DNA from 4 places in the Mesorhizobium sp. M0664 genome. Region 2 is predicted to be linked to each of the others. Evidence: predicted binding sites of a transcription regulator. Region 2 holds the regulator's gene; each other region holds the start of a gene.
What was found. The regulator LexA, encoded in region 2, represses DNA repair genes until DNA is damaged. The targets are predictions, from matches to a motif close to TGTTCNNNNTGTGTTCNG.
Positions count from the first base shown of each region.

Region 1: the regulator LexA is predicted to act here: its motif matches at 2,583-2,600, upstream of NKI39_RS16765 (single-stranded DNA-binding protein).
Region 3: the regulator LexA is predicted to act here: its motif matches at 2,485-2,502, upstream of NKI39_RS04005 (PA0069 family radical SAM protein).
Region 4: the regulator LexA is predicted to act here: its motif matches at 2,543-2,560, upstream of dinB (DNA polymerase IV).

Region 1 covers NZ_JAMYPW010000016.1:61,012-65,967, reverse strand. The annotation lists gene NKI39_RS16790 (hypothetical protein) at 159-557, opposite strand; gene NKI39_RS16785 (ATP-dependent Clp protease proteolytic subunit) at 554-1,159, opposite strand; gene NKI39_RS16780 (SRPBCC family protein) at 1,186-1,710, opposite strand; gene NKI39_RS16775 (ArsR/SmtB family transcription factor) at 1,707-2,021, opposite strand; gene NKI39_RS16770 (cupin domain-containing protein) at 2,104-2,493, opposite strand; gene NKI39_RS16765 (single-stranded DNA-binding protein) at 2,702-3,214, shown strand; gene NKI39_RS16760 (OsmC family protein) at 3,337-3,762, shown strand; gene NKI39_RS16755 (MarC family protein) at 3,771-4,400, opposite strand; gene NKI39_RS16750 (hypothetical protein) at 4,475-4,956, opposite strand, start outside.
Region 2 covers NZ_JAMYPW010000045.1:37,304-42,259, reverse strand. The annotation lists gene NKI39_RS27730 (ComEC/Rec2 family competence protein) at 1-2,321, shown strand, start outside; gene lexA (transcriptional repressor LexA) at 2,315-3,049, opposite strand; gene kynU (kynureninase) at 3,497-4,744, shown strand; gene NKI39_RS27715 (hormone-sensitive lipase) at 4,840-4,956, shown strand, end outside.
Region 3 covers NZ_JAMYPW010000002.1:260,170-265,125, reverse strand. The annotation lists gene NKI39_RS04015 (F0F1 ATP synthase subunit B) at 1-135, shown strand, start outside; gene rnhB (ribonuclease HII) at 393-1,088, opposite strand; gene NKI39_RS04005 (PA0069 family radical SAM protein) at 1,256-2,410, opposite strand; gene NKI39_RS04000 (glycosyltransferase) at 2,562-3,065, shown strand; gene NKI39_RS03995 (phytanoyl-CoA dioxygenase family protein) at 3,254-4,228, shown strand; gene moaB (molybdenum cofactor biosynthesis protein B) at 4,262-4,804, opposite strand; gene NKI39_RS03985 (4-(cytidine 5'-diphospho)-2-C-methyl-D-erythritol kinase) at 4,791-4,956, opposite strand, start outside.
Region 4 covers NZ_JAMYPW010000025.1:43,420-48,375, reverse strand. The annotation lists gene NKI39_RS21185 (XRE family transcriptional regulator) at 1-229, shown strand, start outside; gene NKI39_RS21180 (hypothetical protein) at 451-750, opposite strand; gene NKI39_RS21175 (hypothetical protein) at 945-1,307, shown strand; gene NKI39_RS21170 (GNAT family N-acetyltransferase) at 1,376-1,834, shown strand; gene ybiA (riboflavin biosynthesis intermediates N-glycosidase) at 1,933-2,481, shown strand; gene dinB (DNA polymerase IV) at 2,613-3,854, shown strand; gene NKI39_RS21155 (hypothetical protein) at 4,023-4,667, shown strand.

The DNA.
Region 1 (4,956 bases), on a different contig from region 2:
CGGATCGTCGGCTGAACGCCGCGAAGCATCCGAAATAAAAAGCCGGCAGTACACTCCCGGCAATTTGGATTTCAGATCCAAGAAAGCCCCGTCAGTTGCAAAGCAATGGCGGGGCTGTTCGTTTGAAGCGCAATATTTGTGGTTCACACCAGGCGAACTTAGCGGCTGGAGGGCCTGATCCCGCCGGTAGCGACATCAATGGTGATGCTACCGGAAATCCGAACGTCGGTATCGCCAATCTTGAAGGTGCCGTTGCCGCTGCCTAGAGCCATATCGTCAGGCTCAGGCCGCGGCGCTGGCTCGGCGATGCGATAATCGCTGGTCACACCGGGCAGAGCGCGCTTTTGCGAAGACGTCGAATTATCTTGGGCAAGTGCCATACCCACCAGCATGTTCGTGCCGGCAACGGTAGCGATGGCAAGGCATAACAGGCTGGATGAGCGGCTGGCGGTCATCGCCGGACTATAGTGCCGCGATAGCGGCAAGACCAGACCGATGGCGCTGAAATTGCGGGCGCTCAATCGCCTCAGTTCCGTCCGCCGGCCCGGCTCGTTCATGCGGCCTGCTTGCGAGTGTCGAAAACATGGTCGACGAGGCCCCAATCCTTGGCCTCCTGCGCGGTCATGAAAAAGTCGCGGTCGAGCGTGCGTTCCACTTCTTCGTAGGTGCGGCCGCAATGGCGGGCGTAAAGATCGGTCATGCGCCGCTTGGTGCGAAGGATGCCCTCGGCATGGCGCTGGATATCGGAGGCCTGGCCCTGGAAACCGCCGAGAGGCTGATGCAGCACGATGCTGGTGTTGGGTAGCGCGATGCGCCGCCCCGGTGTGCCGGCCATCAAAAGGAACGAGGCCATCGAGGCGGCGAAGCCCATACAAACCGTGGAGACCGGGCAACTGATATACTGCATCGTATCGTAGATCGCGAAACCGCTGGTCACCACGCCGCCCGGCGAGTTGATGTAGAGCGAGACCTCCTTGTCGGGATTGTCGGATTCCAACGACAGAAGCTGGGCGCAGACCAGCGCTGAGGTGCCGTCATCGATCGGGCCGTTGATGAAGACGATGCGCTCGCGCAGCAGCCGCGAAAATATGTCGAAGGCACGTTCGCCGCGGCTCGACTGCTCGATCACCATCGGCACCAGATTGGCAAGGCCGCTCATCGGTTGTCTCCGTTGACTGTTGTCGTTCAGGCCGCGCGCAGGAAGAGGCGCGGGGTGTTTGCGGCGATCTGCTTGTGCCTGGGAGTGTGCGCGTCAAAGGAAAGCCGGCAACCGGCGCCTGCCATCGCGATCTCCGGCACTGCTGCCCGAGCAAAACCATCATGGACGATGCGCAGATGCGTGCCGCCGGAAACGGTGCGGTCGAGCGTAAAGGTGACGATGCTGTCCACTGGGCTGTCGTTCATTGCGCTGTCCAGGGGATTGCCGGGCGGCACCTGCGTATCGCCGGGCGCCGGCCGCTCCCGCCAGGAATAGCGCAGCAGCCGTCCGGGATCCGCGTCGAGGATTTCGCACTCGATCGGCGCATTCGGCGCTTTAAAGGCAAAGCGGTTGCCGATTTCGGGCTTGATGTCGTTCGGCATCATCCAGGCCGCGAGCAGGTCCGGCACCGTCAGCGCCCGCCACACCTGTTCCGGCGGTTCGGGCAGCTCGCACTCGAACTCGATCTTGTCTGCGGCCATTTCGGCGCGTTCTTTGCCTCGGTTGGTCATTGGTCCATGTCCTTCAAAACCGTCTTGAGCCTTTCGATGCGCTCTGGCCAGAACGCACGGTAGCGTTCGATCCAGCCGAGCAGTGGCGCAAGCCCCTTCGGATCGACGCGGTAATAGGCGTTGCGACCGGCCCGGCGCTCGACCACGAGGCCGGCGCCGCGCAGCACTGCGAGATGTTGCGATACCGCCGGCTGCGATACCGGTATGCCAGTGCGCAGTTCCGACACCGTCATCTCGCCGTCGGCGAGCCGCTCATAGACGGCGCGACGCGTTGGATCCGCTAGTGCCCGAAAAATGTCTGCTTCGATCATGCCGAAAGCATAAGTCAATACTTATCGGTTTGGCAAGCCGTGTTTTTTAAGACAGGCGGTATTTTTTAAGACAGGCGAGGTTTTACAAACTCGCTGGAAGCCAGCGTCTCACCATGTCGGGGGATCCGTTGAACGTCGCCTCGAAAACTGGTGACGCGAGCACAGCATGAATATGAAGCAATTCGGAGCCGACGTTTCGGAAGCCATGTTGCCTGTACGCGGCGACAACAAGCGACTGTCCGGCAGTCAAGACGAGATGCTCTTCGTCGATCCACATCTCGGCCCTGCCAGCGATGACGGTAAGTACTTCCTCGACCGGGTGCCAATGTGTCGGGGCGCCAACGGTGGGTTCGACCCATTGTTCAAACATGCAAAGTTGAGTTGCGCCGTTGCGGGCAGAGACATGCATGCGGGTCTTTACTCCCGTCCGCCACTCTTCTTGCGGCTGATCGTTATGCGCAACCATCTTCATGCGTTCGCCTCGATCCCATGGTCTGTGGAAATTCGACGCCAAGACACTACTTCTTACTGACAACTATTGACAGTGCAGGGCCTCTCCTATAGAACGAAAAGAGAACAAAAACCTTGTGGGAAAAGGCAGCGACGGCAGGCAGGGATTGTCCATAGCCTGTAAGGTGCGGCGACAAAAATTCGGTTTCGGATGAGCGCGGAGAAGTATCATGGCGGGTAGCGTCAACAAGGTCATTCTGGTGGGCAACCTCGGGGCGGACCCTGAAATCCGCCGCCTGAATTCGGGTGACCCGGTCGTCAACATCCGCATCGCGACGTCGGAAAGCTGGCGCGACAAGACGTCCGGAGAGCGCAAGGAAAAGACCGAGTGGCACAATGTCGTGATCTTCAACGACCAGATCGCCAAGGTGGCCGAGCAGTATCTGAAGAAGGGCATGAAGGTCTATGTCGAGGGCCAGCTGCAGACGCGCAAATGGCAGGACCAGACCGGCAATGACCGCTATACGACCGAAATCGTGTTGCAGAAATTCCGCGGCGAGCTGCAGATGCTCGATGCGCGGGGCGAGGGCGGCGGCCAGGTCGGCAACTATGCCGGTGGTGGTGCGAGCCGCGGTTCCGATTTCGGCCAGTCCGGCCCGGGCGAAAGTTTCAATCGCGGTGGCGCCAACAAGGGCGGCGGCGGTGGTTCGTCGCGCGAGCTGGACGACGAAATCCCGTTCTGATTTCTCGGGCGGACTGCCCTTGCGGCGAAAAGCGCCGGCACCTTGGCCACGAAATGGCGTCCCGAAAATCTGTCTTGGATTTTCGGGACGTTGTGCGTTTGAGCGGTGAAAGGACGTATCAGGTGAAGGCAAGGGTCAAATGGGTCGAGGAGCGCACTTTCGTTGGCGAGTCCGCCAATGGGCACAAGCTGGTGCTAGGCACTGCGTTCGGGCCGGAGGGCAAGACGCCGGGGCCGAGCCCAATGGAACTGGTGCTGATCGGCACTGGCGGCTGCTCGGCCTATGACGTGGTCCATATCCTCGAAAAGGGGCGCGAGGCGGTCGAAGATTGCGTGGTCGAACTCGATGCCGACCGTGCAGAAGCCGATCCCAGGGTGTTCACCCGCATTCACATGCATTTTGTCGTCAAGGGCCGGGCGCTATCACACGCCAAGGTGAAGCGGGCGATCGGGCTTTCGATCGAGAAATACTGCTCGGCCTCGGCAATGATGGCCAAGACTGCCGAGATTACCCACGACTTCGAAGTCATTGAAACGACAGCGAAGTAGGGCTGTTCCTACGTCGCCATCAGCGCCTTGATGCCGTCGGCGACGAACTGTACGGCGAGCGCCGCCAGGATGACGCCGAGCAGCCTTGTCAGGATCGAACGGCCGGTTTGGCCGAGGATACGGTCGATGCGCTCTGACAGCACGAACACCAGGTAGGTGATGACGAGGCAGATGGCGATGATGCCGACAAGGGCTGTCTGCGCGCCCAAACCCTGAAACGAGCTTGAGAGCAGGACGGTCGCCGAAATCGCGCCGGGACCGGCAATGAGCGGGATCGCCAGCGGAAAGGCGGCGATGTTGTGGATCATGTCCCTGGTGATGGCGACGTCGCCGATCTTCTCCTTGCGGTCCTGCCGGCGCTCGAACACCATTTCGAAGGCGATGAAGAACAGCAGAAAGCCGCCGGCGACGCGGAACGCCGGCAGAGTGATGCCGAAGACTGACAGGATCGACGCGCCGGCGATTGCGAACAACGCCATTACCAGGAAGGCGATGACCGAGGCGCGCACGGAGACCTGGTTGCGCTCCTCGCGGTTCATGCCGCGGGTCACGGCGAGGAAGAGCGGCGCCAGGCCGGGCGGATCGATCGTCACCAGCATGGTGACGAAGGCGTTGAACAGGCTGTCGAAGCTCGGCATGCTGACCCTCCCCGCCGGCAAAGCCGGATAACGGGATTGGTAGAGCAAAGCGGAGCCAGTGGAAACCGTGCGGATCAGGGGCTGACGGCCCGGCGCGCCAGAAACTCGACTTCAAGACGCCAGGTAGCGCCGTCGTCCTGTGAGCGTTCGCCCAGCCAGCGGAACGAATTTTCGGTGATGCGCGAAAAGCTCCAGCGCACAGCAGATCCGGTGCCGTCTGCGCCTTGCTGGATGATGGTATCGCCCTCCGCACGGCCGAGCTGGCGGCTGTAGTACTGATTGCGCGGATCGCTCCAGAAGATGTGCCAGGCGTCAACGCCGGGATCGTAGACGCGCAACGTCGTGCCATAGAAGGTCCATTTGCCGAGCGAGGGCGAGGGGCCGGCGTCACGGGCAGGCAGGATCCATACGTCCTGGATCGCGCGGCCTTCGAGCACCCAGCCGAAATGCACTTCGCCGCGCCCGGTCAGCACCTGACCGTCCTCGAGATGGCGCGTGGCGTCGAACGTCCAGGCGCCGACGAAGCGGCCATAAAGATTCAGTTTCTCGGCAAGGG
Region 2 (4,956 bases):
CCAGCGACCCAGCAACGGTTCTCGTGCCCGCGGGCGAGCCTATCGTACGCCTGCGCAGGCGTTTCCGCCTCCCGTCACCGTCCCGTATCCGCAACAGCGTAACCACAGCGGCCGGTCTGGAACTCGACCGCGGCATCGCCTTCCTGCTGGTGCCGGTGTTCCTCGCATGCGGGGTGGTCGTTTATTTCGGGCTGTCGGTGGAGCCGGCCTTTCCACAGCCGATCGCAATCGCGCTCCTCGCGACCCTTTGTGCCGTCGTCTCGCGGTCATGGCCCAGGACGCGCCTGTGCTTCATGGTGGCGCTGCTCTGCGCGCTTGGCGTACTTGCCGCCAAGTTCGAAACATGGCGTGTCGGAACGCATATGCTCGGCTCCGAAATCTCGACGCGGCTGACGGGTCGCGTCGTATCGTACGAGCCCATGGCGAGCGGCCGCATCAGGCTGACAATCGATGTGATCTCAACCGCCAGGCCGACACTGCGCTACATGCCGGAACGGGTCCGCGTTTCGGCGATGAAGATACCGGCTGAGCTGACCGCCGGTTCCGAGATCACCGGCTATGTGCGGCTGCTGCCGCCGACCGGCCCGGTGCGGCCCGACAGCTATGATTTCTCCTTCGACAGCTATTTCGCCGGTATCGGCGGCAGCGGCTTTTTTCTCGGCAATCCGAAAATCGTGTCGTCGGACAGCATGCCGCTTGCCGCGCAGCTTTCTTCCGCGATCGAAGACGCGCGTGAATCCATCGCCGACCATATCCGCAGCCGCATCGGCGGTGCCGAGGGCGAGATTGCTGCTGCGCTGATCGTCGGCGTGCGCGCCGGCATTCCCGAGGAGATCAACGAAGCGATGCGGCGCACCGGCATCTACCACATCATCTCCATCTCGGGGCTGCATATGGCGTTGGTCGCCGGCACCATCATGGCGCTGCTGCGGGGTGCCTTCGCGCTGTTTCCCGATTTCTCATCGCGACGGCCGGTCAAGAAATATGCCGCGGCCGCCGCGCTTTTTTCGATTGCGGCCTACCTCGTCTTTTCCGGCATTGTCGTGGCGGCCGAACGCAGCTTCATCATGCTGGCGGTGATGCTTATCGCCGTGCTGTTCGACCGGGCCGCGCTCACCATGCGCAACCTGGCGATCTCGGCCATCGCGGTCATCCTGGTGTCGCCGCACGAGGTGGTCGGTCCGAGTTTCCAGATGTCCTTCGCCGCGACGGCGGCCCTTGTCGGCGCCTATGCAGGCTGGTCCGATTACCGCGCCGGCAGGGCCACCACGCCGCCGCCGCGGCAGTCGCCGCTACGCTTTGCCACTCGAAAGGTCCTGCTGGGCATGTGCGGTCTGGCGATGACCTCGATCATTGCAGGGAGCGCCACGGCGCTTTTCGCCATATGGCATTTCCAGCGCGTGGCGCCGCTCAGCCTGTTCGCCAATCTGGCCATCATGCCCATCGTGTCACTGGTCGTCATGCCCTTCGCCGTTCTCAGCGCGCTGGCGATGCCGTTCGGTGCGGATGGCCCTTTTCTCTATGTCATGGGCAAGGGGCTGACGGCGATGATCGCCCTGTCCGGGTGGATCTCGGAGCGCTCGCCGATCGATGCGGTCGGGCTGATTTCGCTGAGATCCGTCCTTCTGGTGACGATCGCCCTCGTCATTGCCAGCATGGCGACGACGTGGTTGCGGCTGGCGGCACTTCCTTTTGCGCTCGCCGGCTTGCTGACGACAACGCAGACACGCATACCCGACGTATTGGTCTCGGAGGACGCACGGCTGGTCGCGCTGCCGATCGGCAGCGGTGAACTCGCGGTCAACCGGGCACGCCCGAATGAGTTCACCATCGACAACTGGAAACGCGCGCTCACATCAGAGGCTATCGTCGCGCCGGAAACACCTGGAAAGAACGACCCGCAATTCGACATTGCCGATCCGGCCGACCTACCGCCGGGCATGCCGTTCATTTGCACGGACGGCCTCTGCCTTGCCAGGCATCCATCCGGCGCGATCATCGCGCAAGCCAAGGACCGCGATACTGCGCGGCCAGCCTGCGCCTTTGCCAGCTTGATCGTCATCGACGACGCCACCGCCCATAACCCCTGCTACTACGACCGGCTGGTCCTCGTCGTCACCAAACGGCAACTGGCGCGCGCGGGAAGTGCCGCCGTCTATTTCGATCCACAAGCGGCAACACGCGCCGAGATCCGCTTCGCCGTCGAAAAATCATACCGGCCCTGGCACGTGCAGCGGAAATTTTCACGCGCGGCACGGGGCCTGCCGCCATACCGCCGGGCCGACAACCCCAAAGCCGGCGCCAAGGGCGGAGCTCAGTAGCGGCGGATCAGTCCGACGAGCTTGCCCTGCACCTTGACCCTGTCTGGTCCGAAGATGCGCGTCTCGTAGGCCGGATTGGCGGCTTCCAGGGCGATCGAGGCGCCCTTGCGGCGGAACCGCTTCAGCGTCGCTTCCTCCTCGTCGACCAGTGCCACCACGATCTCACCGGGGCTCGCCGTATCGGCATTGCGGATGATCACCGTGTCGCCGTCGAAAATGCCGGCCTCGATCATCGAATCGCCTTTGACCTCAAGCGCATAATGCTCGCCGCCCATGATCATATCCGGCGGCACCGAAATCGAATGCGTCTGGTGCTGGATGGCGTCGATCGGCACACCGGCAGCGATGCGGCCCATCACTGGGATCGAAACGGCGGCGACGACATCGTCGTCATTTCCGGCTGCGGGCACGCGCGACGATGTCGGCTTGCCTTGCCGAGGGGCGCCTTGCCCAAGACTGCCCTGGATGACACTCGGCGAGAACTTGCGTGCCGCATTGAGGCCGGGGGCGATCGAGTCAGGCAGGCGTAGCACCTCCAGCGCACGGGCCCGGTTGGGCAAACGGCGAATGAAGCCGCGCTCCTCCAGCGCCGTAATCAGCCGGTGGATTCCGGATTTGGAAGCCAGGTCGAGCGCTTCCTTCATCTCGTCGAATGAAGGCGGGATACCGCTTTCCTTCAACCTTTCGTGGATGAACATAAGCAGTTCGTGTTGTTTGCGTGTCAGCATAGCGACCCCCAACAGAATCAGAAAAACAAACCCAGAACAAACACTATCTGTTCCAGTTGTGTTCCGCAACTGTTTAAAGTTTAATGAATGCGTTAAGGCTCGGGAAACAAACGACGTCCCCTACCGGCGTACCGCATTTTCACCGCCGCGAGCCTCATCGCCTTGATTCTGCTTTCGTTTGCGCCCTTCTGGCCTCCTAGAAGGCGGCACTGGCATCGGCCGTCGGTCGGCAAAAGGCACGGAATTGAACCCGTATCGACTGTGCGGTTTGGTCAATGCACCGTGAACGAAACGAACTCAAAACGCCAACCTCGGGTTAAGTCCCGGTTTCCACCGCCTGGTCAGGCTGCTTCTCGCCGGTGGAGCCTTGCTGCGCGCAACCAAGTAATGGAAGAACAGTCGATGCGTGTCCGGCGTTGCGTTGGATCTTGGGGGAGCAGACAAATCATGACAGGAATTCCCGATCTCGTGGCCATAAAGGCGATGGATGCCGCGGATCCGCTGCGCGCGATGCGCGACCGCTTTGTGTTGCCGCAAGGAGTGATCTATCTCGACGGCAATTCGCTAGGAGCTGCTTCACGTGCCGCTTTCGATGAACTGCACAAGGCCGCGACCGAAGAATGGTCGCATGATCTCATCCGCGCATGGAACACGGCCGGCTGGTTCAACATGCCGCTTGAACTTGGCGACCAGCTCGGGCGCCTGATCGGGGCCGCGGCCGGCCAGACAGTGGTCTGCGACACGACATCGGTCAATATCTACAAGCTGCTGCACGCCGCCATGGCCATGCGACCGGAGCGGCAGGTCATCGTCGCCGAGGGCGATAGTTTTCCGACGGACCTCTACATGGCCGAGGGTGTGGTTTCGACGCGAAAAGATACGCTGCTGCGCCTCTCGGGAGTCGACGCGCCGACCATCGAAGAGCTGATCGACGAACGCACCGCTGTGGTGCTGGTCAACCACGTCAACTATAAGTCGGGCGAACTGCGCGACATGCCGGCGCTGACGCGCAGGGCTCAGGAAGCCGGGGCGATGATCGTCTGGGATCTCTGCCACACCGCCGGCGCGATGCCAGTCGAACTCGACAAGGCAAACGCCGATTTTGCCGTTGGCTGCACCTACAAATATCTGAATGGCGGCCCGGGCGCGCCTGCCTTCATCTATGCGGCTGAGCGGCATCTTTCCGACATCCAGCAGCCGCTCACCGGCTGGTGGGGCCATGCACGGCCCTTCGCCTTCGAGCCAGGCTATGCGGCCGGCACCGGCATCCGCCGGTTTCTGTGCGGCACACAGCCGGTCCTGTCGATGCGCACGCTGAAGGGCGCGCTCGACATCTGGAACGATGTCGACATGACGGCGGTGCGCAAGAAGAGCATCGCGCTGGCGGATCTGTTCATCGAGCTTGTCGAGGCAAAGTGCGGCACTTACGGGCTCACGCTCGAAAGCACGCGCGATGGGGAAAAACGCGGCAGCCAGATTTCATTCATGCATGAGCATGGCTACCAGGTCATGCGCGCGCTGATCGAACGTGGCGTGATCGGCGATTTTCGCGCGCCATCGACCATGCGCTTCGGCTTCACCCCGCTCTATGTCGGCTATGCCGATGTCTGGCAGGCCGCCAAAGTGCTTGAGGACATCCTGCACACCGGTGCGTGGAAGGATGCGCGCTTCGCCATCAAAGCAGCTGTCACTTGAGATTGATGCGAGAGCTGGAATCGTGAGGCTGGCGACGACGCGCCGCGCGATGCTTACGGCTACGCTGCAGGGCCATATGCCAGGGAGGGCGCAGGGTGTTCGAACGTCACATTGCCGATTGGGACAACGCCTATGCCAACAGCGCCAACATAGCCGGCAGCGATCGCTGGCCGGCGGCCTGGATCGAGCCCGCGCGGGTTTTCCGCGACGTG
Region 3 (4,956 bases), on a different contig from region 2:
GGCGAAGTGCGTGCCAGCGCTGTCGACATCGCGGTCGAAGCCGCGCGGGCGCTGCTGGCCGGCAAGATCGACGCCAAGGCCGGCGCCGACCTGTTCAACGCCTCGCTGCAGGATTTGAAGTCGAAGCTGAACTGAACGGCTGCATGAACAAGTCATCGAAGCCGCCCGGGAAACCTGGCGGCTTTTTTTGTTGGCGAAAGCGACTGAGCGCGTAATCTCCCCCCTCGAGGGGGAGATGTCGCCAAAGGCGACAGAGGGGGTCGGTACGTCCTGGCGCGACGCCCTATGGAACGAAAGAGAACGTTGGCGCTTCACGCGAGGCGACCCCCTCTGGCCTGCCGGCCATCTCCCCCTCGAGGGGGGAGATCCGCGCCTAGCCGCCTTCGCAAATGTCAATCCAAACCCGAAAAACCCTCTTCCTCCAGCACCTCGGTGCCGCCGAACCGGAACGGTGCGAAGGAGGCGCGGTGCAGTCGTGCCACTGGCCCGTGCAGATCGATCGCCGTGCGATGGCGCACAGTGGCGTAGCCCATATGCAGTTCGAAGCCGTAACGCGCATGATGGCTGCCGCAGCCGCACATCATGCGGTCGCGCATCACCTTGGCGACGATCGAGGCTGCGGCGATCGACTGCGAGCGCTGGTCGCCCTTGATCAGTGCTTTGCCCTCGCAGGGCAGGCCGGGCGGCACGTCGCGGCCGTCGGCCAGTGCCAGCTTCGGCCGGATTGACAGGCCGGCCACGGCACGGCGCATCGCCTCCAGGCTGGCCTTGAGGATGTTGGAGGCATCGATGCCTTCGGCGCTGACCGAGGCCATCGATACGGCGAGCGCGGAGCCGAGGATTTTCAGGAACAGCGCCTCACGCTGCAAATGCGTCAGCCGCTTGGAATCGTCGAGGCCGTCGGGGATGTTGGCGGGATCGAGCACCACCGCTGCCGCCACCACCGGCCCGGCGAGCGGGCCGCGGCCGGCCTCGTCCATCCCCGCCACCGGCCAAAGGCCTTCGGCCATCGCCCTCGTCTCGAACGAGAAGTCGGGTTTCTCGACGATTTCGAAGAGAAGCGGAGAATCGGAACGCGGGCGAGCCATGGTGCGGCGAGGTTCGCATCGGCTCCGATTCTCCGCAAGTCCCCTCCGGGTCGGGCGGGGCACCGGACCAGGAGGGGGCTACCGTCTGCAAGCCCGGGGACAGGACAGGCCGGACGGGATTTTTCGCCTGCTGCGGCCGCTTCAAGCGGCTGGCGCGAGACGCTTTGTCACAGCAGCATCAGCTGCTCGGTAGCCTTGGCGGCGGGGACGAACTGGTCGGTCCTGAGCGAGCGCCGCTCGGCGTTGAGGCCGAGCCGTTTGGCAGCTATCTCGAAACGCCGGCCGATCTGCCAGGCATAGGGACCGGAGCCTTTCATGCGCTTGCCCCATTCCGAATCGTAGTCCTTGCCGTCGCGCATCGAACGGATCAGCGACATGACGTGGCGATAGCGGTCGGGATAGTGGCGCAGCAGCCAGTCCTTGAAGATCGGCGCGACCTCCAGCGGCAGGCGCAGCAGCACATAGCCGGCCTCGCGCGCGCCCGCTGCCTGCGCCGAATCGAGGATGCGCTCCATCTCCGGGTCGGTCAGTCCGGGGATGATCGGCGCGACCATCACCGAGGCCGGAATGCCGGCATCCGAAAGCTGCCTGATCGCCTCCAGCCGCTTGGTCGGCGTCGACGCTCGCGGCTCCATCGTTCTGGCCAGCATCCTGTCCAATGTCGTCACCGACAATGCCACCTTGGCCAGCCCGCGTTCGGCCATGCGTGACAGAATGTCGATATCGCGTGTCACCAGCGCCGACTTGGTGACGATGCCGACCGGATGGCCGCGCGCCTCCAGCACTTCGAGGATCTCGCGCATGATCCGGTATTGCTTCTCGATCGGCTGATAAGGATCGGTATTGGTGCCGATGGCGATGGTGCGCGGCTGGTAATTATCCCTGGACAATTCCTTGTCGAGCAGCCGCGCCGCATCCGGCTTGGCAAACAGCTTCGATTCGAAATCCAGCCCCGGCGACAGGCCCATGAAGCTGTGCGTCGGCCGCGCGAAACAATAGACGCAGCCATGTTCGCAGCCGCGATAGGGATTGATCGAGCGGTCGAAGGAGATGTCGGGCGATTCGTTGCGCGTGATGATGGTGCGCGGCTTCTCGACCTGTACCTCGGTCTTGAACGGCGGCAGCTCCTCCAGCGAATTCCATCCATCGTCGAACACATGCCGGCTGACCGGCTCGAAACGGCCGGACGGATTGATGCCCGCCGACCTGCCGCGATTGCGGTCCGGACGGACACGCATGCCGCTCTGCTCGATCATCGCATTCGCCATTTCGGCCCTGCCAGCGCCGAAGGCTGCAATATCGGCACGCACGATCTGTTCCATCTTGGCCCTTTCCCAGGGACTGTCCGCCCGCTGTCGAATCGCTCTGCTCATGAATGTATTCCTATCGTATCGATGAGAACAAAGCAAGAACTTTCTCGCGGTGCGCCGCAAAAACTGGCGCTGCCCACCGCTTTCCGCTATTCGGCTAAACATGCTCAGCGTCCTGATCGAAACCCTGAATGACGAGGAGGGCCTTGCCCGCACGCTCGCCTCGCTGATCGGCGGCGCGGTCGAAGGCGTGGTGCGCGACGTTCTCGTCTGCGACACCGGCTCGACCGATCAGACGCACCGCGTCGCCGAACATGCCGGCTGCCACTATGTCAGCGGCGGCATCGCCGCCGGCATCAGGCAGGCCAAGGGCGACTGGCTGCTCTTGCTGGAACCGGGCGCGCGGCTGGGAGAGGGCTGGATCGACGAGGTCGCCGCCCATACCGCCAGGCAAACCATGGCGGCGCGGTTCTCGCGGGCACGCGGCAGCCGCACGCCGTTCCTGTCGCGCGTCTTTGCCGGAAATCGCGCTCTCGCCGAAGGCTTGGTGATCAGCAAGCGTCAGGCCGCGGCGCTGTCGAAGAACGCCCGCAGCGCCGAAGCGATCGCCCGCGGCCTGGCGACCAGGAGGCTCCACGCCGAGATCTGGGTCGCGCCGCGGAAGTGACGGCTTACCGTCCCGGTTATGGGAACTCCGCCCAAGCACATTTTCTGGCGGGTCGTCGTTTATTGTGCATTGCACAAAATCTGGCCGGGGGTTACCATTCCCGGCGATATGGGCGAATAGGGTTTGGGGTGTGCCGGAGCGGCGACGGCTAACGTCGATGCTGTTCCCTCGACATTTTGAGGACCCCGATGACCCTTTCAAGCCCTGACAAGTCCGGCGCTGCAAGCCTCGAGGCGATCGCACGAAACGGCGGCACGCTGCGCCGCATCGCCGCCCGCATCCCGACCTATCTTTCCGACCTTCGCGAGAATCCGGCATGGCTGCCGATGTTCATGCTGGCCCGCACCATGCCGGCGCGGCGCCTGCACTGGCGCGGTGCAAAGCCCGTTCCGCCGGCGCGCAATGTCGGTGAAACGATGTTCGCCGGCGTCGATCGCGATGCCGTCGTCGGCGCGCTGCGGACGGAGGGGCTCTATTCGGGCCTGATGCTGCCGGCCGCCATCCATGAGGAGATTGTCCGCTTCGCCGAGCGCACGCCATGCTTCGGCAATTTCGACCGTCGGCTGGAATTCCTGCCCGAAAAACACGCCGATGCCGAAAAGCATTTCGGCCGCCCGCTGCTCAGCGGTCACTATTTCGAACGGGTCCTCGACTGCAACGCTGCGGTCGCCGTGCAGCGCGATCCGCTGCTTCTCGATATCGCAGCGCACTATCTCGGCAGCCAGGCCAAGCTGATCACCACCCGCGTCTGGTGGAGCTTTCCGACCGGTGGCGTCTCGGACGCCGACAAGAACATGGCCTCGCTCGGCAAATACCATTTCGACCTCGACGACTGGCGCATGCTGAAGTTCTTTTTCTACCTGGTGCCGGTCGACGCCGACACTGGGCCGCATGTCTATGTCCGCGGCTCCCATAACCGCCGCATCCTGAAGCATCAGCTGACGCTGCTGGTCGGCCATTCGGCGGAAGAGGTGCTGGGCGTCTACGGCGAGCAGAGCCCGGTCACGCTGACCGGGCCGGCCGGCCTCGGCTTTGTCGAGGATCCGTTCGGCTTCCATATGGGCACCGTGCCGACGCTCACGCCGCGGCTGATGATGGAGGTTGGCTTCGGCGTGTCGCCGCCGTCGCGCCGGCGTTTTCACGGCGAGCCGGTCATTCGCTAAACCGAGGTCGCTTGGCTGATACCTCGGTTCGTCTCAGCCGCGCCGCAAATGCTCGTCCAGCCGCGGCATGATCTCGACGAAGTTGCAGGGCATGTGCCGATAGTCGAGCTGCGGCTTCAAGATGCCGTCCCAGGCGTCCTTGCAGGCGCCGGGCGAGCCCGGCAGCACGAAAACGAAGGTGGCGTTGACGACGCCGCCGGTTGCCCGGCTCTGGATCGTCGAAGTGCCGATCTTGTCGTAGGAGATGCGGTGGAACACTTCGGAAAAGCCGTCCATGCGCTTTTCGAAGATCGGCTCCAGCGCTTCCGGCGTCACGTCGCGGCCGGTGAAGCCGGTGCCGCCGGTGGTGATGACGACATCAATCGCCTCGTCCCTTGACCAGCCCAGGACCTTGTCGCGGATCTTGTCGCGGTCGTCGGTGACGATGTCGCGGGCGGCCAGGACATGGCCGGCCTCGGCAATGCGGTCGGCCAGCGTCTGCCCGGATTTGTCGTCGGCGAGGCTGCGCGTATCGGAAACGGTCAGTACCGCGATGCGCACGGGAACGAAGGGGCGGCTCTCGTCAATCCTGGCCATGGGCGTCAGCCTCCGATGTCACGCTTCGCGTCGCCGCGACAAACCAGTCGGGATGGCGGCCGCGGATATCGACGGCCGCGCGCTTGGCCACATTGCCGGTCTCGAACAGCCCGAAGCAGGTGGCGCCTGAACCGGACATCCTGGCAAAACCG
Region 4 (4,956 bases), on a different contig from region 2:
GATCTATTGCGGCGGCCGCGAAGCGTTGCCCGGCGACCATGTGGTGATCGAGACCCTGCCCGAGGAGAACGAGCAAAACGGCAAGGCCTTCATCAAGAAGCTGGTCAAGCGCACCGCCGCCGAGCTGATCGTCGAACAGTACAACCCGCCCAAGACGCTGTCCTTCAACCGCTACGCCATCAAGAACGTCTTCCGCGTCATCCCGCTCAAGGAACTGCTGGGGTATTGAGGGCTTGTTGCCTTCTCCCCTTGTGGGAGAAGGTGGATCGGCGCACAGCGCCGAGCCGGATGAGGGGTGCTGGAAGGAACGCGGCGGAGGAAATGTAGAAGCGATTTTTAAGCACTTACGCCATCAAGGTAGCGATCCGTCCAACACCCCTCATCCGACCGAGCTTCGCTCGGCCACCTTCTCCCACAAGGGGAGAAGGGAAGAGCAGCACGCCCGCCCCCTCAAGCCCGCCTCGACTGCAGCTCTCGACCGTTGAGCAGGCGCGCCTCGGCGCGGGTCCGCTGCCGGTCGTCGATGAAGGCGGCCTGGATCGAGACGGCGGCGCCCGGCAGGCCGTCGGCCCGGCAGGCCTTGCAGATCAGGCGCCCCGAAAGTGCGGCCAGCGGTGTCTCCGGCCTCACCCCATGCCGCTTGAGTTCGGCCGGTTTCCACCACCTGTTGCGGCCGCAATCGATGCACTCGACGGCAATCGAGACAACATCCGCGATCGTCGCTTCCCTGCCCGCTAATGCCATAGCCATCCCCATCATTGTTCCTGCTTTGTTCACATCATTATCGGTTTTCGGGGCGGAGTCGAGTCGGTTCCGCTTGCACCAACGTGAAAGTTTCACTTGTTCAGGTACTTGAGTTATGCTTCTATCTCGTGCAGGGCTGGAAATCGGCGCGAGCAACAGAACCGCGGCCGCTCCGTCGGCCGGCAAGCAAGGGAGTGACGATGGACCTCGCCCAGTTCGCCCAGGCCTGCGGTTATGCCGGCCACAGCCCGGCCATGCTTGCTGCCTTCGCAGCCATCCGCCAGGACGGCATCCGCACGGCGCGCCAGGGCCATGGCCAGCGCAAGTCGGCGATCGACCGGATGAAGCCGAGCCGCGCTTTGTTCCTGGCGGCGATCCGCCCGGCGCAGTCGGCCGAGGAGGCGATCGAGGACGCCGCCCGCTTCCTGTCGATGTTCCGCAACATGCCGCGCTGGCGACAGGAAAGGCGCACCGCCGACTTCGCCCGCGCCAGGCAGCAACGCCTCTTCGCCCGCTTCTTCCGCCGCTACGGCCATCGCCTCTGGGCGCTCGAGGCGACCTGAAGGCGCGCGGGCCTCCCTTGCAAAACGGATGTTGCGATCGCCGACACCGCGCCGTATGTCTCCGCGCGATGAGCGAGATCGAATTCCGTCGCGCGCAGGCGCCCGACCTGCCGGCGATCGTTGCAATGCTTGCGGACGATGTGCTCGGCGCAGACCGGGAAGACCCGTCCACGCCGCTTGCGCCATCCTATCTCGATGCCTTCAGCGCAATCGATACCGATCCCAACCAGTTGCTGGCCGTCGCGGTCAACGCCGGGCAAGTGGTCGGAACGCTGCAGCTCAGCTTCCTTCCAGGCATTTCGAGAAAAGGCGCCTGGCGCGGCCAGATCGAAGGCGTTCGCGTCGCCCGGCAATGGCGCTCGCGCGGCGTCGGCAAGCTGATGATCGAATGGGCGATTGAAACATGCCGTTCGCGCAATTGCAGCTTCGTCCAGCTCACCACGGACAAAGGTCGACGGGAGGCCCACGCTTTTTACGAGCGCCTCGGCTTCACCGCCAGTCATCTCGGCTACAAGATGGCGCTGTAGATCAGCATTTCATCGCATTCAGCGCCGACCGCTCATCTTCGCTACCCACTCTGGATGGAGCATTGACAAGCCGGCCTTTCGCCCTGCTCCATCCGCCCATGATTTACGACCGAACCTGGCTTGAGAAAACCTTTCGCGCAAAGCCCCGGCAGAAGTTCCTGTTCTTCTGGGGCCATCAGCCGTCTAAGGACGGCCGAATAAGCACGTCGTGCTTCAGCCAGTGGTGGCATGCGCCTTTTACCGTCGATGGCTTGAGCTATCCGACTGCCGAACACTGGATGATGGCCGAGAAGGCACGACTGTTCGGTGATGCTCCGACGGCAACACAAATCCTCAGGGCGGCGAGCCCCAAGCAGGCAAAGCAGCTTGGCCGCCAGGTGAGCGGCTTCGATGGCACCAAATGGGATGCAGACAAATATCGCATCGTCACTGAAGGGAGCTTTCAGAAGTTCCGTCAGAACGCGGCGCTGCGCGAATATCTGTTGTCGACGCATGACCGGGTGCTGGTCGAGGCGAGCCCTGTCGACCGGGTGTGGGGTATCGGCCTTGCGGCGGATGACGAGAGGGCGGTGAACCCGCTGCTGTGGCGCGGCGAGAACCTGTTGGGATTCGCGCTGATGCAGGCGCGCGATCGGCTGCGCGGCTGAACATTTGCCGTGCGCTCGTCATCTGCGGCAGCCTCCGCGCTGCTTGACAATCCACCCACAATGTTCTCTTTATGTTCTCACCACAACTCGAGACAATGCGGCGTTCGAACCGCCGCGGGCGAACGGGCCGGATGGAAGCCAACATCCTCCACGCGGATCTGGATGCCTTCTATGCCTCGGTCGAACAGTTGCTCGACCCGGCCTTGCGCGGCAAGCCGATTGCCGTCGGCGGCGGGGTAGTGCTTGCCGCATCCTATGAAGCCAAGGCGTTCGGCGTGCGCGGCGGTATGCCGGGACGGCGGGCGCGGGAACTCTGCCCGCAACTCGTCTTCGTCGGCGGCCATTTCAAGGACTATCAGCGGCTGGGCGATGCGGCAATCAAGGTGCTCGGCGATTTCACGCCGGTGGTCGAGCGGATTTCGATCGACGAGGCCTTTGCCGACGTCGCCGGCTGCACCCATTTGTTCGGCTCGCCGGCCGAGATCGCCGGCAAGATCCGCCGCCGCGTGCGGGCCGAGCTCGGCCTGCCGATCTCGGTCGGCGTAGCCCGCACCAAGCATCTGGCCAAGATCGCCTCACAGGTCGCAAAACCGGACGGGCTGGTGGTGGTCGATCCGCGCCACGAGCTGGAATTCCTGCACCACCTGCCGGTCGAGCTGATGTGGGGCGTCGGCCCGGTCACCAGGCAGCGGCTGGCCGGCATCGGCGTCAACACCATCGGCGAGCTGGCGAAGACCAATGGTGGGGCGCTTGAGCGCCTGCTCGGGTCGGCGGCGGGAGAGAAACTCAACGCGCTGGCGTGGAACCGCGATCCGCGCAAGCTCGAGACGCAGCGCCGGGCGCGCTCGGCGGGTGCGCAGTCGGCGCTTGGCCGAAAACCGGCCGAGGAGCAGGTCTTCGTGCCGGCTTTGCTGCATCTGGCCGACAGGGTCGCCACAAGATTGCGGGCGAAATCCCGGCCCGGCCGTACAGTGACGGTTCGCGTCCGCTTTGCCGATTTGCGCTCGGTGACGCGCTCGATCACGCTCGATCAGCCGATTTCGGCGACCGCCATGCTGGCCGAGATCGCCGAGGCGCTGGTGCGCAAGGTGCTCATCGACCATCCGCACGAAAAGACAATCTCGCTGCTGGCGATCGCCGTATCGCATCTGGAGCAGCATGCCGGCCTGCAACTGGAACTGCCGCTCGGGCTCGACGACGATCGCCGCCGCCCCGGCACCAGCAAGGGCGCGGCGCGCTGGACCGCGGATCGCGCCGTCGACAAGATCCGCGACCGCTTCGGCTGGGAGGCGGTGGGCTACGCCTCGGTCGCGCTCGAGCTACAGCGGTCGGTTCCCGACGCGTTTCGCGAGCTGGCCGAAAAGGAATTGTGAGCCTCGATTACACTTTGGTTGCCAAGTCGCCGGAATGACGTTGAAGGCTGCGCCGTTGTGAATTTATCTTGGGACCAGTTCGTCGTGCACCGGTTTGGGTATCAACCAGACAGGGTAGCACCCGCTCGCAAATCCTTCCGCCCTCACTTCGAACGACAGGAGATCGGCATGGGACAGAACGCCGGATATTTCGCACTCATCGTTGCCGGATTGGTGACCAATGCAACGACGCTGGCCAAGCCGCTCAACCCGGACCGGGCGATTCCATCCCTGGGCGATATCAACTCGCCGCTGGCCAGCCCGCTGTTCAAGCAGGTCAAGGCCGGGCCGCTGGAGATAAAGCTTGAGGAAACCACGCTTGCCGATGTCGAAAAAGCCTTCGGCGGAGCGATGCACGATGAAGGTGACGCCGGAGATTCACGCCACTGGCTTTGCTATGCCGGCCCCGACGCCGGCGGATCGCCGTCGATCTTCTGGTTCGTATCCGGCGAGATGGGTGGCTCCGACCATGGTGTCCTGTCCGTCGCCCTGCAGCCGAACCCGGAAGGCAAGGTGCCGGAAGGATGCGCCGGCGCGCCTGCCAGCCTGACAGCTATTGAACTCGATACGCCCGGCGTCGGAGCGCCGCTGAGCGACGTGGCCGCGAAATTTGGCGCCGCCAAGCCCGATCGTTACGGCCATTTCGGCTTCGCCGCCTCTTATCCTGCTTCGTCTCCCGACCAGAAGGACGCCACGGTCACGCAGACGCTCACCTACACAGCCGGCAACGGCAGGATAACCGGCGTGGCGGTGACGCAAGTCACCACCAATTAGGGTGTCCCCGCTCGGTCGGCGAATGGTTCACGTGTGATTGATTCAGCCGCGCCCGAGCCGGGCGGCCTGCTTGCTGGCCACCTCGTTATGCAGATTGGTTCTGATGTGCCGCCCGGGCCCGCCTCCTCCTGCAAATGCGACATTCGAGGCGGCCCTGGTCGTCAGACCAAAAGCGTTGCGCCGCCCCAAGCGACCAGGGCGGTGCCGGCCGCACGGCCAACCCATGGGCCGGCAGGAAACACCGGTTCGACGAGAACCCGCGAAAGTCCGGAAATGACCCAGAAGCGGG